3 regions of the Pseudomonas sp. S1_G07 genome follow, and region 1 is predicted to be linked to each of the others. Evidence: riboswitches for the same ligand, from Rfam matches in the RefSeq annotation. Region 1 holds a riboswitch; each other region holds the start of a gene.
The links. Region 1 has a riboswitch for cobalamin ahead of AB4O05_RS22820 (ABC transporter substrate-binding protein). Riboswitches for the same ligand answer to the same signal wherever they lie in the genome.
Positions count from the first base shown of each region.

Region 2: it holds a riboswitch for cobalamin, as region 1 does, so the genes downstream of both, cobW (cobalamin biosynthesis protein CobW) here and AB4O05_RS22820 (ABC transporter substrate-binding protein) in region 1, are expected to answer to the same signal.
Region 3: it holds a riboswitch for cobalamin, as region 1 does, so the genes downstream of both, cobO (cob(I)yrinic acid a,c-diamide adenosyltransferase) here and AB4O05_RS22820 (ABC transporter substrate-binding protein) in region 1, are expected to answer to the same signal.

Region 1 covers NZ_CP162778.1:5,016,821-5,020,090, reverse strand. Annotated here, with positions in the region: gene AB4O05_RS22825 (FecCD family ABC transporter permease) at 1-929, opposite strand, end outside; gene AB4O05_RS22820 (ABC transporter substrate-binding protein) at 926-1,936, opposite strand; cobalamin riboswitch at 2,052-2,245, opposite strand; gene AB4O05_RS22815 (DNA/RNA non-specific endonuclease) at 2,283-3,212, opposite strand.
Region 2 covers NZ_CP162778.1:3,647,072-3,650,341, forward strand. Annotated here, with positions in the region: gene AB4O05_RS16770 (CbtA family protein) at 1-345, opposite strand, end outside; gene AB4O05_RS16775 (CbtB domain-containing protein) at 357-545, opposite strand; cobalamin riboswitch at 643-851, opposite strand; cobalamin riboswitch at 893-1,093, shown strand; gene cobW (cobalamin biosynthesis protein CobW) at 1,187-2,248, shown strand; gene cobN (cobaltochelatase subunit CobN) at 2,252-3,270, shown strand, end outside.
Region 3 covers NZ_CP162778.1:5,391,241-5,394,510, forward strand. Annotated here, with positions in the region: gene AB4O05_RS24515 (cobyrinate a,c-diamide synthase) at 1-1,059, opposite strand, end outside; gene cobO (cob(I)yrinic acid a,c-diamide adenosyltransferase) at 1,056-1,667, opposite strand; cobalamin riboswitch at 1,747-1,992, opposite strand; gene AB4O05_RS24525 (PQQ-dependent sugar dehydrogenase) at 2,092-3,270, shown strand, end outside.

The sequences.
Region 1 (3,270 bases):
ACCACGCCCACGGGGATCACCTGGCCTTTGATCAAGGTGCGCGACAGCACATCGGCGGCAATCAAAAACAATGCACCGCCCAGTGCACTGGCCGGCAACAGGCGCGAATGCCCGGTGCCGAGCAACAGGCGCACGGCGTGGGGGATCACCAGGCCGACAAAGCCGATGGAGCCGACAATCGACACCATCACCGCTGTCACCAGCGCCGCGCAGCCCACCAGCAGAAACTGCACGCGGCGCACCGGGATGCCGAGGGACGCCGCCGAGTCGCTGCCGAAGGTGAACGCATCCAGCGCGCGGCGATGCCACAGGCACACCGCCAGCCCCGCGACCGCCACTGGCACCGCCAGCCACACCGACGGCCAGCGCACGCCGCTGAGGTTACCCAGTAGCCAGAACAGGATGCCGCGCGCCTGTTCAGAGCTGGCCGATTTGGTGATCAGGAACGCGGTGAGGGCATTGAACAGCTGTGAGCCGGCAATACCCGCGAGGATGATCTGGCCGGTGCCGCTGGCCCGCGTGAGCAGAATCACCAGGGCAAACGCCGCCATGGCACCGACGAAGGCACCCGCCGACAACGAAATCAGCCCGCCGCCCACGCCCAGCAACGCCACCAATACCGCGCCGGTCGAGGCCCCGGCGCTGATGCCCAGCAGGTACGGGTCGGCCAACGGGTTGCGCAGCAACGACTGCAAAATCACCCCGCAGGTGGCCAGCCCCGCCCCGCAGGCGGCGGCGACCAGGGCGCGGGTCAGGCGGTAGTTCCACACCACGCCTTCGTCGATGGGGTCCAGTACGTAGCCGGCGGCCCAGAGTTTATTGGCGAGCACCTGCAACACCACGTGTGGCTCGATAGTGGTTTCACCGATGGCCACGCCGGCAAGTACGGCAACCAGGAGCAGCGCGAGGGCGAGTAGGGTGCGGATCATTTGGACAGGTCGTAGCCGTCGATGGCGCCGGCCAGTTGTTCAAGGCCATCGAACGTGCGCAGGCTGGCCTGCAGCGCCAGGGCGTCGAGGATGATGATGCGGTTGTTCTTCACGGCATCCATGTTACGGGTCACCGGGTCGCTGCGCAGGAACGCAAGTTTCTTTTCGTGATCGTCGGCCGGGTAGCGACGGCGGTCCATGCGCGCGATGATCAGGAAAGTGGGGTTGGCCTTGGCGATGGTTTCCCAGCCGACCGCGGGCCATTCCTCATCGGACTGCACCACGTTGTGCAGGCCGAGGGTCTGCAGCATGAATTCGGGAATGCCCTTGTGCCCGGCCACGTACGGGTCGCTGGCCATCTCGGAACTGGAGAACCACACCAGCGCACTGGCGTGCTTGAGGCCTTTGCTGCGTGCGGTAGCGATGGACTTGGCCAGGCGCGCCTTGAGCTCATCGTTCAACTGTTGGCCGCGATCCTGGACATCGAAAACCTGCGCCAACTGGTCGATGCTTTTGTAGATCGCCTCGATGCGGAACGGCTCCAGGCGCGTACCGTCGGCGCCCACCAGGTTGTCCTTGCCTTCGCAATCGGAGGGCAGCACGTAGGTGGGGATCTTCAGCTCGTGAAACTGTTCGCGGGTGCCGACCACGCCTTGCGGGCCCACCACCCACTCCAGCTCGGCGGCCACCAGTTGCGGGCGCTTGGCGATCACCGCCTCGAAGCTCGGTTCGTTATTGGCCAGGCGCTCGATTTTATCGTTCTGCGCCTTGAACGGCGCCAGCACGCTGTTGAACCACAGCGAAGTGCCGACCACGGTGTCGCCCACGCCCAGGGCATAGAGCATTTCGGTGGCGGCCTGGCCGATGGTCACGCTGCGCGAGGGCGCGTGTTGAAAGGTGAGGGTGCTGCCGCAGTTCTCGATCGTCAGCGGGTAATGAGTGGGCGCCGCTTGGGCCAGGGCGCAGAAACCCAGGCCGGTGATCAGGGCGGTAACGCGTGGCAGCATGGGGCGATCTCCGTTTGAACCGTACGTGAAACAGGGGAGGTACGGTTCGGAAATACGCCCTCGAACGCTGCCGATCGGGCAGGCGAGAATGTCCTTCCCGGACACCCCGCCGGTTGGTGATTGTGCTGGGCCGGCAGGTCTCCTGACTGATGCGTCGTCGCCTTGCTCCGGCCTTCCCGGACAGCGTCCAGTGGCAGTGGGGAGCAGGCTCGGCACCTACAGTTGCGGGGGCAGTTTCGCTTGGCGCCGCGTGCGGCGCTTCGAATTCCCTGTTAGTCCCTTACGGGAACCGGCGGCGGTATGGTAGTCGATTAGGCCCTGGCGAAGTAGCCCAAGGCCCGTCGGTTCACAGACGAATGTCCCCAGGCCCCTGGATCAGCGCTTCAATCCGGGTGCCAGTGGCGCGTTCTTCGTTGCTGAAACCATCGTAATCGGCCAGGTTGGCGAAGCGGATGCCGGTCAATTGTTCGATCTGGATCACACTGCGCCGATACGTCCTGAGCTGGCCGAACATCAGGTCAAGCTGACCCAGCTCGCGGCTCTGGTCGATCATGTAGGCACTGGCGCTGGGCTTGCCGTCGTCGCTGAGGTAAGCCACCACCTTCCAGAACGCCTTGGGGATTTTGACGCCCCGGTAGACACGGTCGTCGTCGGCGAACACCGGGCCGCTGAACACCGTGGCCCGGGCTTTCCAGCGCTGGGTGTTGTTGAGGATGTAGTCCTCGAGTTCGAGCCAGGTCTTTTGGTTGAAGCCGCTCATCTGTGGCGAGCAGTTGGTGAAGTGGAAGGTGTCGGCGTTGGCGATGGCCGCCGCGTCGCCCCAGTTGGGGTCCTGGCGCCGCACCAGGTGGCCGCGATCCAGACCATTGCTCGCATAGAGCTCTTCGCCCACCTGCGCGCTGATCGGCAGGCGGCCATCGTAGGCCCAGGTGTCGCTGCTGCGCAGAATGTCCTCGTGCTGGCCGCCATCGATATTGACGCCCACATAGAGCGCCAGTCGTCGGGAGCGAGACATGGTGACCGAGAAGTGCGTGTAGTCCAGGCGCCCTGGTTGCATGTCATCCGCCAGCGTCTCGCTCACGGTGGGCCACGGCACCACGAAGCGGCTGAGGAAGTCTTCTGCGTAGCCCTGCCGGCCCTCCAGCGCTTGCGCCGGGGTCACCCGTGGGCCGCCCGCGCGGGCTTCCAACAGTGTGGGGCTGGCCGCGACCAACGGGTGCAGATCGGCGAGCCGGGGGCGGTGCGACAGGTCGATATTGGCTTTGCGTGCTGGCATGGGATGCTCCTTGCGGGCCTGGAAATAAACACGACTGCAACATAGCTTCATGACAATT
Region 2 (3,270 bases), 1.4 Mb from region 1:
GTAACCGGCCAGGCCCCACAGCAGGCCCTGGGCGGTGCGGGTGGGCGCGCGCAGGGTGTAGAGGCCGGCCAGCATCAGCGCAAAACCCACCGCCACCACCAGGTTGCCGCCGGTGGTGGACAGCACGCGCTGCCAACCGTCTTCCGGCTCCCAGGCTTCGGCGTCGTGGCTGTGCGCGGCAGCGCCGGCACTGTGTTCATGGGCTACTTCGGCGGCGGCCGGGGCGTGTTCAAAGGTTTCCGCGTGCAGAATCAGCGGGGCCACCCAGAAGCTTTGCAGCAAAGTCAGCAGCAGAGCGGCCAGCAAGCCGCTGAACCCTGCGGTTTGGGCAATGCGCTTGATCATCTCGGCAGGCCTCAGTGGCACGGGAACGCGGCGCTGTGGCGGGTATCGTGGGCGGCATTGTGCACCGCCTCGATGTGCGAGAAACCGGCGAAATACACCAGGCACGCGCCGAGGATCGACGCACCGATGGCGGCGGTCAGGCGTTGGCTGAGGGTGGCGGTGCTGCTGGCGGAGGGCGAGGTGCTGCTGATGGTCGACATGGCGCGTCCCTTTCTGGTTTCTGGGCGAAACGAGCGCATGCAAACCCCGCGAGCCAGGCACGCAGAGTTCTGAACAGCGCCCGCCCACCGCGGGTTTGTTATCTGGATTTTTCGGGCCGGTCTCCGGGCTTGCGAGGGGGCTCTTGACCTGAGCCCGGAAAGCATCGCCTTCCCATGCAAAAGCACAGTGGCTGTGACGCTTCGCTCGCTTACCGTTGCGGGGGCAGCACCGGACTTGCCACAGGCATATGGCTCACCGGTTTCCCGTTTCACCCTGTGAAGGGCACCCGAAACAAGGCGTGTAGGAAAGCATGCAGAGCGACGGTAGTCAAATTGACCGCGCCCCTGTAGCCTTGCACCTTCGAGGTTCTTCGGCCCAGGCCGAAGCTAAGAAGGGAACGCGGTTCAAGCCGCGGCTGCCCCCGCAACTGTAAAGGGTGTATCCGACTGCCACGCCACTGCCTGAACCGGCGGGAAGGCGCAGCCGGCGCCGGTCTCACGACCCGCACGCCCCAAGCCAGGAGACCTGCCTCGTCAGCGATTTTTCAATTCAACCGGGCGGGGTGATCCGGTGACGAAATCCGCTTCTGCGCCCTGTCGCAGGGCCTATCGTCCCGTATGCCCGCCCCCAAGGGCATCCGATGAAAACACTGGCCAAACTTCCCGTCACCATCGTTACCGGCTTTCTCGGCTCGGGTAAAACCACGTTGCTGCGGCATATGCTCGACAACGCCCAGGGCCGCCGCATCGCGGTGATCGTCAACGAATTCGGCGAACTGGGCATCGACGGTGATCTCCTCAAGCAGTGCTCTATCGGTTGCACCGAGGAAGAAGCCAATGGCCGGGTCTACGAATTGGCCAACGGCTGCCTGTGCTGCACCGTGCAGGAAGAATTCTTTCCGGTGATGCGCGAGCTGGTGGCGCGTCGCGGCGACCTTGACCATATCCTCATCGAAACCTCCGGCCTGGCCCTGCCAAAACCGCTGGTGCAAGCCTTCCAGTGGCCGGAAATCCGCAGCGCCTGCACCGTTGACGCGGTGATTACCGTAGTCGACAGCCCGGCCGTGGCCGCCGGCACCTTCGCCGCGTTCCCCGATCAAGTGGATGCCCAGCGCAAGCTCGACCCCAACCTGGACCACGAATCGCCGTTGCACGAGTTGTTCGCCGACCAACTGGCCAGCGCCGACCTGGTGATCCTCAACAAAGCCGACCTGATCAGCCCCGAAGACCTGGCCCGTGTGCGCCTGGAAGTTGCCGAGGAGCTGCCGCCGGCGGTGAAAATCATCGAGGCCAGCAGCGGTCGTCTGCCGTTGGAGGTGCTGATCGGCCTGGGCGCCGGCTCCGAGGAGCATATCGACGGTCGCCACAGCCATCACGATCATCACCATGAAGGTGAAGACGATCACGATCACGATGCGTTTGACTCGATTTCCATCGACCTGCCCCAGGCCGATGAAGCGCTGCTGCTCGACGCCCTGACGCAGTTGGTGGTGCAACACGGCATCCTGCGCGTCAAAGGTTTCGCCGCGATCCCGAACAAACCGATGCGCCTGCTGATCCAGGGCGTGGGCACGCGTTTCGACAAACACTTCGACCGCGCCTGGGGAGCCGATGAAGCACGCATCACGCGCCTGGTGCTGATCGGCCAGGCGCTGGACGCGGCGGGCCTCGAAGCGCAACTGCGCGCCGCGCTCAGCGTTTAACCCATGCACCTGCTCAGGACCCAGCCCGGTGGTTTCGTCGCGGACGACAATATTGCCGACCTTGGGCAAACCCCCGCCGAGCTGGTGATCCTGTGCAGCGGCGACTCCAGCCTGGCGCTGCTCGCCGAAGCGGCCCAGCAGTTGCCCGACGACTACCCCAGCCTGCGTCTGGCCAACCCGATGCAGGTGCAGAACCATGCCTCGGTCGACCTGTATGTGGACGAGGTGCTGCGCCACGCCAAGGTCATCCTGATTTCCCTGCACGGCGGCATTGGCTATTGGCGCTACGGCATCGAGCGCCTGGTGGCGTTGGCCGAGCGTGGCGTTACGTTGATCCTGGTGCCGGGCGATGATCGCCCGGACCCGGAGCTCAGCGGCCTGAGCACGGTGGGCGCAGAAGCGCGCGACCGGCTGTGGCAGTTCCTGCGCCAGGGGGGCTTGGGCAATGCACTGGATTTCTATCGCTGCCTGGCCAGTGGTTACCTGGGGCGCGATTACCCGTGGGCCGAACCGCACACCTTGCCGCGCACCGCGATTTATCACCCGCATAAAGCCAATGCCCGCCTTAATGACTGGCAGGCGGATTGGCATGCCGACCGTCCGGTGGCGGCGGTGTTGTTCTACCGCTCTCACTTGCAGGCGGCCAATACCGGGTTTATCGACGTGTTCTGCCAGCGCTTGCAGGCGGCGGGCCTTAACCCGTTGCCGCTGGCGGTGGCCAGCTTGAAAGAGCCTGGCTGCCTGACGGTGGTCGAGGACCTGCTGGATGAGGTGGGCGCGGCGGTGATCCTGAACACCACCGGTTTTGCCCAATCCAGCCCCGAAGCCCCGCATCTGCGGCCGTTTCGCCGCAATATCCCGGTGATCCAGGCGATTTGCGCCCAGGACAACCAGCCTGGTTGGGCCGCCAGCGAACAAGGCTTGGGCCCGCGCGACCTGGCCATGCACATTGCCTTGCCGGAACTGGACGGGCGCATTATCAGCCGGCCGATCAGTTTCAAGGACCTGGCCTGGCGCAGCGA
Region 3 (3,270 bases), 370 kb from region 1:
TTGCATCACCGCATCCCCCTGCAACAGGCCCAGCAACTGGGCGCGGTTGCCGTCGACGTCGGTGAGCGAGTCCAGCAGGTAGAGCATACCGCCACACTCGGCGAGCAACGGCTTGCCGGCCAAGTGGTGGGCACGGATGGCCGCGAGCATCGCGGTATTTTCCGACAACGCCTGATGGTGCAATTCCGGGTAACCACCCGGCAGATAGAGACTGTCGGCGTCAGGCAATTGGCGGTCATGAATCGGCGAAAAAAACGTCAACTCAGCCCCCATCGCCCGCAACAGATCGAGACTGGCGCCATAGGTGAAGGCAAACGCCTCGTCACGGGCGACAGCAATGCGCACGCCGGCGAGCAACGGCTGGGCCTCGATCACTTGCGGCGCGACAAAGGTCACCGGCGGCGGCAGCGCGACTTCGCAACTGCTGCCCAGCGCCTGGGCGGCGGCGTCCAGGCGCAGGTCCAGGTCGTTCAGTTCGCTGGCTTGCACCAGGCCCAGGTGACGACTGGGCAATTCGATACCGGTTTCGCGGGACAACGCGCCATACCAGCGCAGGCCCTCGGTAAGGCTGCCTTCAAGCAGCTGCGCATGGCGCAGGGTACCGACGCGGTTGGCCAGCACGCCGGCGAATGGCAAGTCCGGCTGATAGCGCGCCAGGCCCAGGGCCAGGGCACCAAAGGTCTGGGCCATGGCGGTGCCGTCGATTACGCCCAGCACCGGTACGCCGAAGTGGCGTGCCAGGTCGGCGCTGGAAGGGGTGCCGTCGAACAGCCCCATCACGCCCTCGATCAGGATCAGGTCAGCCTCCCCCGCCGCTTCCCACAACAGACGGCGACTTTCCTGCTCACCCACCATCCACATGTCCAATTGATACACCGGCGCACCGCTGGCGCGCTCGTGAATCATCGGGTCCAGAAAGTCCGGGCCGCATTTGAACACGCGCACCTTGCGCCCCAGGTTGCGGTGCAAGCGGGCCAGCGCGGCGGTGACGGTGGTTTTACCCTGGCCGGACGCCGGTGCGGCGATCAATACGGCCGGGCAATGACGGGGCTGATTCAAAGTTCGACGCCCTTCTGTGCCTTGATACCGGCCTGGAACGCATGTTTGAGCATGCCCATTTCGGTGACGGTGTCGCCCATTTCGATCAGTTCAGGCTTGGCCCCACGGCCGGTGACCACCACGTGCTGCATCGGCGGCCGGGCTTGCAGGTCGCTGAGGACCTGGTCCAGGTCGAGGTAACCGTGCTTGAGTGCGATGTTCAGTTCATCCAGTACCACCAGGCCGACGCTCGGGTCTTGCAGCAATGCCCGCGACACGGCCCAGGCGGCCTCGGCGGCGGCAATGTCGCGCTGGCGGTCCTGGGTTTCCCAAGTGAAGCCCTCGCCCATCACATGGAAGCGCACCTGCTCGGGGAAGCGTCGGAAGAACAACTCTTCGCCGGTGCTGTTGCGCCCTTTGATGAACTGCACCACGCCACACTGCATGCCATGGCCCATGGCGCGGGCAAGCATGCCGAACGCCGAGCTGCTCTTGCCTTTGCCGTTGCCGGTCAGCACCAGCAGCAAACCGCACTCGTTGGGAGAATTGGCGATGCGCTCGTCGATCACGGCTTTTTTGCGCAGCATGCGCGCCAGATGGCGTTCGTCGCGGTCGGGGGTATCGGTCATGGCAGCTCTCCGTTGGGGCTGGACAAAAACGGCGGGCAGGAAAAAGAGAAAACAGACAGCCAAGCATCGCCCACCGTGATGCTGTTGAATGAGCCAGGCCGGTCTCCGGGCTCATGAGTGGCGTTCTGGAGAGAACAGGCCCACGCTGCGCCTTCCCATATCGCACGCGATACAGTGGCAAAAGGCAGCGTTTTGACTCATTTACCGTTGCGGGGGCAGCGCCGGAATCGCGGCGACACTGTGTATAAGTGCGCTCACTCACCGGCTTCCCTGTTTCACTCTGTCGACCCACAGGTCACAGAGCACCTGGAACAAGCCGCGAAGGTTAGTGGGTTGGGGGTGGAGCGTCAATTAAAGCTGGCCTTGCACTGGAACCAACGCACGGCTGATCTCCTCTACCCTTACAGGTATTAAGGAGAACACCATGCATAAAACCAGACTCGCCCTACTGATCATGCTCGCCGGCACCCTCACGGCCTGCGGCGAAAGCTCCACCTTGCAGGTGTCCGAGGGCACCGGGCCTTCGCCCCAACTGCCGGAGCCGAACAAGACGCTGATCCCCACCGTCAACATCGCGCCGGCCATCGGCTGGCCCGAGGGCGCGAAACCGACGGCCGCCGCCGGCACTCAAGTGGCCGCGTTCGCTGAGGGCCTCGACCACCCGCGCTGGCTGTATGTGCTGCCCAATGGCGATGTGCTGGTGGCGGAAACCAACGCACCGCCCAAACCCGACGACGCCAAGGGCGTGCGCGGCTGGGTTATGGAGAAGGTCATGGGGCGTGCCGGCGCCGGGGTGCCAAGCCCGAACCGCATTACCCTGCTGCGCGATGCCGACCACGATGGCGTCGCCGAAACGCGCACGGTGTTCCTGGAAAACCTCAATTCGCCGTTCGGCATGACCCTGGTCGGCAATGACCTGTACGTGGCCGACTCGGACAAGCTGCTGCGCTTTGCGTATCAGCCGGGCGAAACCGCGATCAAAGCCCCAGGCACCACGGTCGTCGACTTGCCGGGCGGCCCGCTGAACCATCACTGGACGAAAAACGTGGTGGCCAGCAAGGACGGCAGCAAGCTGTATGTGAGCGTGGGCTCCAACAGCAACGTGGGCGAAAACGGAATGGAGGCGGAACAGGGGCGCGCAGCGATCTGGGAGGTCGACCGCGCCAGCGGCCAACACCGCATTTTCGCCTCTGGCCTGCGCAACCCCAATGGCATGGCCTGGGAACCGCAGAGTGGCAAACTGTGGACGGCGGTGAATGAGCGCGACGAGATCGGCAGCGACCTGGTGCCGGACTACATCACCTCGGTCAAGGACGGCGGCTTCTATGGCTGGCCGTTCAGCTATTACGGGCAACACGTGGACGTGCGCGTCACCCCGCAGAACCTGGGCCTGGTGGCCAAGGCGATTGCGCCGGACTACGCGATAGGCCCGCATACGGCTTCGCTCGGGTTGACCTTCGCCGAGGGCAGCAAACTGCCAGCGCCGTTCAGCAATGGCGCATTTATTGGCCAGCACGGTTCGTGGAACCGCAAGCCGCACAGTGGCTACAAGGTGATCTTCGTACCATTCGAGGGGGGCAAGCCTAACGGGCAGCCGGTGGAC